DNA from 2 places in the Cytobacillus sp. genome. Region 1 is predicted to be linked to the other one. Evidence: riboswitches for the same ligand, from Rfam matches in the RefSeq annotation. Region 1 holds a riboswitch; the other holds the start of a gene.
What was found. Region 1 has a riboswitch for cyclic di-AMP ahead of ACEQ1T_RS06865 (dicarboxylate/amino acid:cation symporter). Riboswitches for the same ligand answer to the same signal wherever they lie in the genome.
Positions count from the first base shown of each region.

Region 2: it holds a riboswitch for cyclic di-AMP, as region 1 does, so the genes downstream of both, ACEQ1T_RS18610 (cation:dicarboxylate symporter family transporter) here and ACEQ1T_RS06865 (dicarboxylate/amino acid:cation symporter) in region 1, are expected to answer to the same signal.

Region 1 is NZ_CAXQGS010000046.1:5,273-8,691, reverse strand. It holds gene ACEQ1T_RS06870 (MerR family transcriptional regulator) at 133-504, opposite strand; gene ACEQ1T_RS06865 (dicarboxylate/amino acid:cation symporter) at 683-1,906, opposite strand; cyclic di-AMP (ydaO/yuaA leader) riboswitch at 2,055-2,199, opposite strand; gene ACEQ1T_RS06860 (hypothetical protein) at 2,325-2,510, opposite strand; gene ACEQ1T_RS06855 (GNAT family N-acetyltransferase) at 2,761-3,285, opposite strand; gene ACEQ1T_RS06850 (GNAT family N-acetyltransferase) at 3,405-3,419, shown strand, end outside.
Region 2 is NZ_CAXQGS010000104.1:9,793-13,211, forward strand. It holds gene ACEQ1T_RS18610 (cation:dicarboxylate symporter family transporter) at 1-1,135, opposite strand, end outside; cyclic di-AMP (ydaO/yuaA leader) riboswitch at 1,262-1,412, opposite strand; gene ACEQ1T_RS18615 (dienelactone hydrolase family protein) at 1,727-2,323, opposite strand; gene ACEQ1T_RS18620 (NAD(P)H-dependent flavin oxidoreductase) at 2,498-3,419, opposite strand, start outside.

The DNA of each region.
Region 1 (3,419 bases):
AGTCTTACTTAAAAGTAAGACATACACCTCCTAAAATGGTAATAATCCTTATAAAGTTCACTACTTAAATTGTGCCCAAATTGATATCCATAATGCTCCAAAAACCCAAAAAACTGTTTGGGCGCAGGATATTCAGTTAAGCAATAAAAGCAAGGTCTGAATTAATGATAAGCTTTCATGTGAAATGTTTTTTTTGACATATTCGTATTTTTCGGGATCAGATTTCTTCAGCTGAGAAAGTGCTTTTGTGACATCTTCCTCCAGATCCTGAATTTTAAGCCTTAGTTCAAGAACATCCACCTCTTCAGAAAATCGGCTGATAACTTTTTTCTTTATTTCCTCCAGCGATAAACCATCCGCTTTACATCTTTCGATAAAAGCAATCCGTTCGATGGCGGAATAATCATAATAGCGATAATTTGAAGGGGAACGTTCTGCTTTTAGCAGGCCAAGTGAAGTATAGTAATCAATCGTTCTCTTAGTAACCTTTGCTTTTTCAGCCAATTCTCCTATTCTTAACTTCTCAGCCCCATGAGGATTCCTCCAAACTGTTACGTGATGGTTATGAAACTAATTATACTAAAAATTAATAGAAAATCAATGAATTTGAATAAAGAAGCAAGCAGGAAGGAAGAGATTTCCATAAAAAAAACAACACCGGATAACCGGTGTTATTTATATTTTAGGCTTTAACGGCCTCATTCTTTGCTTCTGTTTCCGCTACAATCACTGCACATGCAGCATCACCTGTAATGTTGACTGCCGTTCGCGTCATATCAAGCAGACGGTCAATACCAATGATTAATGCAATCCCTTCAACAGGAAGATTGACAGAGTTAAGGACCATGGCAAGCATAATCAAACCGACACCTGGCACACCAGCTGTACCAACACTGGCAAGAACGGCAGTCAGGACGACCGTAATAAGCTGTGTCAATGTTAAATCAACATTATATACCTGAGCAATGAAAATAGTTGCAACACCCTGCATGATGGCTGTTCCATCCATGTTGATGGTTGCACCGAGAGGCTGAACAAAGCTGCTGATTGATTCAGGAACCTTCAAATTTTTCTGAGCAGTATTCATGGAAATCGGCAGTGTCGCATTACTGCTTGATGTACTGAAAGCAACACCCATGGCCGGCGCAAAGCCTTTAAAGAACCATAGCGGGTTTTTCTTTGCAAGTAAAGCAATAGAACCTCCATAAGTTAAAATCGCATGTATAAACAATGCAAGAAGAACAACGATCATATAAAGTCCCATAGCTTTAATGGCACTCAGACCCTGACTGCCTACAGCAGAAACGATAAGTCCGAATGTTCCATAAGGGGCAAATCTCATCACCAGGTTAACAAGGTACATCATCATGTCATTGCCTTGTTCAATAAGGTTTAATATGCCTTTTGTTTTATTGCCAAGCATGGTTAGTGCAAATCCGACAAAAATTGAAAAAGTGATAATCTGAAGCATGTTGCCTTCCGTGAAGGCTTTTACCGGATTGGTTGGAATAATATTTAATAATGTCTCTGAAACAGGAGGAGCCTCTTTAGATTCATACTCTACGTTTGTTACGTCAAATTCACCAACGTTCCCTGGCTGGAAAACAGCTGCCAAAGCAAGACCGATGACGATTGCAATGCTGGTGGTTACCAGAAAGTAGGAGATGGTCTTAATCCCAATTCTTCCTAACTTCTTAGGATCACCGAGGCCTGCTGTCCCAAGAGTGATGGAAAAGAAGACGATCGGAACAACCAGCATATTGATGAGATTTAAAAAGATTTTTCCAAGCGGAGTAAATAAAAACTTGTCTAGCTCGGGGAAAATGCCAGGTGCAAATAAGTTAATCAAAAGACCTGTGATTCCCCCGGCGATTAGAGCAATAATAATTTTAGTTGATAATTTCATACACGTTCCTCCAATGAATAATGTAAAAAAATGTAAACTGGAAACAAAAAATATTTTGCCTTTCCTATATTACCCCCAAAAAACATAATCCTAACTAAAAAAGGCAACAAAAAAACACAGAGGTAATAACCACTGTGCATTTATGCAGTGTTTCCCTCTCAACACGCTTACGAGGTTAGCTGTCGGGTTCGGGTCTTGAGAGTACCCTACCTGTAAAAGGATTCACCCCAGGTACTTTTATAAAAAAGTACAGTTGGTTCCCCCGCTCAATTAAGATTAAGCGAAAAATTATTAATGATTTTTTAATATATTAACAATAATCATAAAAGTTGTAAATCATACGATTTTCTTATCTATGATTACTATTAATTAAATAGTAATTTAATAGAAAAGGTCAATAGATTTTTGAGCAATAAGATTAGAAGTTAAGCCAGCTTAAAAGAGGATGTCTTTTTTTGTCCTTCACTTTCAGTTCCTTCTTATTCAGCTTGTCTTCATGTTCCGCCAGCCACTCTTTTAACTCTTCTTTATCCTTGCATTGCGTATAATAAGTCTCGCCGTTTTTCCCAGTGGCACTCACAACATATCTGCATGTATTTCCCATAAAGCACCCTTTTCAAAGTAATTTCTTATAGAATTATAACAAGATTTATGACAATGTCCACCCTTATTTTTTAGGATTATGGGTAGTTTTGTTTTTAGGAAAATTGCTGATGAAAATATGACTGGAAAAACCCAGCTAAGATTTCCGCTGGATTTTTTTTCGCTTCTGACTTTAACCAATTGGTTCAGCAGCTTTATTGATTATGGGGAAAGTTTTATCCTGTTGTCAGAACCTGGGGGAATGGCCTTTCCTATTTGCGCAAAACTGTAATAAAGCCTTCCAGAATATCGTGACTGACAGTAAACCCTTTGCGTGTATAAAATTCAAGGGCCTCTGTATTCCCATTTGACACATAGATAAAATAATCTTCAACATCTTTAAATTGACTTAACCATTCCATCGACATGTTAAAAAGCACTGATCCAATTCCATATTGCCTGTAGCCATCTTTTATATAGAATTGTGATAAGCACCCAACATTGTCTTTCCCCACTGAATTTAAATCAAAAAATGTGGCGAAATCATTAGAGTAGGCTTCCTTCGGAGAAACATTGGAATAGACATAGCCCACAATTTCTTCATGGTCCTTAACAATCACAATATAATTATGTATAGCAGATTTTGCGGATGGAATCATCCTTGTTTCAAAATTCATACTGTCAAAACGCTCAGGTGTTATATGTGCCTTAGATTTCTGGAAAGTCATCAGCTCATTGCATAAATCCCGGCAAAGGCTGATTTTTTCTTCTGTTATCACTTCATATTTTAAATTCATACAATTCACCCCCTTAGTTATCATTTTATATTGGAATGCCTTCATTCGTCCAAAAAAGAGGGAAATGATCTTTGATAGAGAAATTAATTTTTAAAACTAATTTCAAAAGAGGGACCATAATGATTAAGGAAATT
Region 2 (3,419 bases), on a different contig from region 1:
GGTCGATGCCGGCAATAAAGGCAAGGCCTTCTGCAGGCAATCCAATTGTGCTGAATGTAGCCAGCAGCACGACAAAGGATACGCCTGGCACGCCCGCCATTCCTTTTGATGTAACCATCAGTACTAACATTAATGTGATTTGCTGCCCTATGCTTAATTCTATGCCAAACATTTGTGCAATAAATAAAGAGGCAATGGCCTGATATAAAACCGATCCGTCCAGGTTAAAAGAGTAGCCTGTTGGAATTACGAATGAAGCAATATGTTTCGGGCTTCCCGCCTTCTCCATTTTGTCCATAATTCTTGGAAGCACTGTTTCAGAACTTGCAGTTGAAAAGGCCAAAATTAATTCTTCTTTAATCATCTTCAGTAATTTAAAGATGCTGAACCCGACAACTTTGGCCATAACTCCTAACACAACAAGAACAAAGAAAATCATGGATCCATATACAGTAAGCGCCAGCTTGCCCAATGGAATCAGTGAGGCAAAGCCATACTTGGAGATCGTTACACCAATTAAGGCAAATACCCCGATTGGTGCATACTTCATAAATAGGTTTGTCACATAGAACATCGCCTTGGCAGTACCTTCGAAGAATCTCAATACCGGCTTTCCCTTATCCCCAATTGCTGCAATTCCAAGTCCAAATACAACGGCAAAGAAGATGATCGCCAGCATATCGCCTTCCACCATCGCCTGTACCGGGTTTGTTGGGACTATATGCAAAAAGGTATCCGCTATCGACTTGCCCTCTTGCTCTTCATTGGTTTCAACATAGCTTGAAATATCGCTTTGCTGCAGGCTGTCCATATTCAGGCCGGCACCAGGCTGAATCACATTACCTGCAATGAGGCCAACCACAATGGCAACCATGGTCATGCCGATAAAATAAGCCAATGATTTCCCGCCAAGCTTACCAACGGACTTTATGTCTCCAACACCCGCAATAGCAACAATTATTGTTGATAGTACAATGGGAACAACAATCATTTTAATTAAGCGGATAAAAAGATCGCCAAACGGCTGAAGGACACTTTGCGCCGCTTCACTCCCATAGAAAATACCGCCAACAGCGATCCCTAAAATAAGACCGATAAAAATTTGAGTGGCTAAACTTAATTTAATTTTTTTCATCAATTACCCTACCTTCTTGTTTAGTTTTATACGTGCTGCGCAGGCAAGGGAAACAAAGATGATCCTGATAAAAAAGAAAATCGACAAAAATGCGGATTTTGTCAATTCACACTATTTCATATTCTCTTATGTTTCCTTAAACGCTGACGAGGTTAGCTTTCGGGTTAGGACTGTGGAAACAGTAAGCCCTTCCATCGATAGGATTCACCCCAAGCGGAAACTCCGCTGTAAATATTGGGTCCCCCGTTCTTAAAATAAGATTAAGCATAGATCACTAGATCATTATATTATTTCAAGATAATTTTTGTAAATAGTTAAGTATTACCGGAAGCAAACTAAATGGTCACTTTAAAACACTAAAAAAAGCTGGAATCAATGAACTTTCAGCTCTTTCACTTTGTATAATAATCAACCTTTGTACAAGCAAAACAAAAAAAGTATTTGGCTCCGCCTGCGCCAAATACAATGATAGCCACTCATGCTATCCCCGCTATATCTAAATTAGCAGCTTTGTATTAAGAATATTGAACGAGCCTGTAAACCTTTTATTAAAATTCCCCTAGATAACACTCACCTTTAGCTTTATAATACTCAATCAACATGCAATAAAAAATCCATCGTTTTGCTAAATGCTTCTTGGTCTGACTTTGCATCATATCTAGAGGAATAAGGATCACTGAATCCATGTTTTCCTGTAAATTTATGTACTTCAATTTTCTTTTTTTCTAAAGCTAATAGTAACTCGTCAACATTTAAAGACTGCTCATCTTGCGGAAAGAATAGCATTACAGGACACTGTGGTGTTAACTCTAAATAATCCCTAACCCTTGAACCGTAGTATCCAACTATTCCATCCACACAATCTTCTTCACTGCAAAGCCAGGCAACAGTTGCACCTATACTAAATCCAATGATATATATTTTTTCGTATTCATCTTTAACATCTAATAATAAATCTTTAATTTTTCGGGCAGCGCTGGAGAATCCTACATGTTCCATAAAATGACGATAAGCGGCTTCCTCTTGAGTATATTCAAAAGGTCTCTCTCGCTCTGATAAATTTGGGCAAATCAAATCAAAACCCTGCTTTAATAGTAATTCGCAAAAACTCTTTATATGCTGATTAATTCCATAGATTTCGTGGATTACGAGGATTAAAGAATTTGAATTACTCTGCCTTTTCATGATTACGACCCTTTTTCTCCATATTTCTTCTCCCATTCATCGATCCATTCTTTACACTTATTCCATTCAAAAGATATTCTATATTTAATGATTTATTCCTTCATCATCTAAACACCCTTTAAATCAAAAAAGCCGCCTATTTGGCAGCCAGACTTGAAGCAATTCACCATTATGAAATTATACACAAGCTTCATATTCCGTTCTAAGGTTATTGATGATCGTCTGAACAGGCAGGATTTCGTTAATTTCATGGACTCTTGCCCCTGCAAATACGAGACCATTCTCACAGTCCCCATCCATGGAAGTTATCAAGGAATCCATTGTGCAAAAGCGATAAGAGCAGTTTTTCAGGCAATCGATGCATTTCGTTATTTTCACCTTTTTATTGTCAGATATCTGCTCTGTAAAGCGGTTCTTAATGGCACGGCCATCCAGTCCTACGGTGGTCTGCACCATGACGATATCTTCCTGTTTGGCATGGACATACTTTTCTTTAAAGGATAATGGTGCATCACATTCGTGACTTGCGACAAATCTTGTTCCCATCTGAACACCGGAAGCACCGATATGAATGGCATGAGCGATATCTCTTCCTGTCATGATCCCTCCAGCAGCAATGACAGGAATCTTAACGGCTTCCACGACTTCCTGTAAAATATCGAACAGCGGTCTTTCAGTCCCTAAATGCCCTCCCGCTTCATTGCCCTCTACCACAACAGCAGAAGCACCAAGCCGTTCTGACATTTTTGCCAGCCTTGCAGATGAAACAATCGAGATGACCGGTGTGCCAGATTCTTTGCCCCAGCTGTACATATCTCGTGATATCCCAGCACCTGAAATAATGAAATCAGCCTTTTCCTCAATCGCCGCTTTCATTTTTTCAGCAAAATCATTCATGGCAAAAAGAACATTCACCCCAATATAGCCCTCACCCTTGAGAGATGCCTTAGCCTTTCTAATATGTAATCTTAAATCTTCGATGCTGATTCCTGTTCCGGAAATAGTTCCAATCCCTCCGGCATTCGCAACAGCTGACGACAGGCCACTTAAAGATATGCCTACGCCCATACCACCCTGCATGATTGGAAATTTAGGCTTC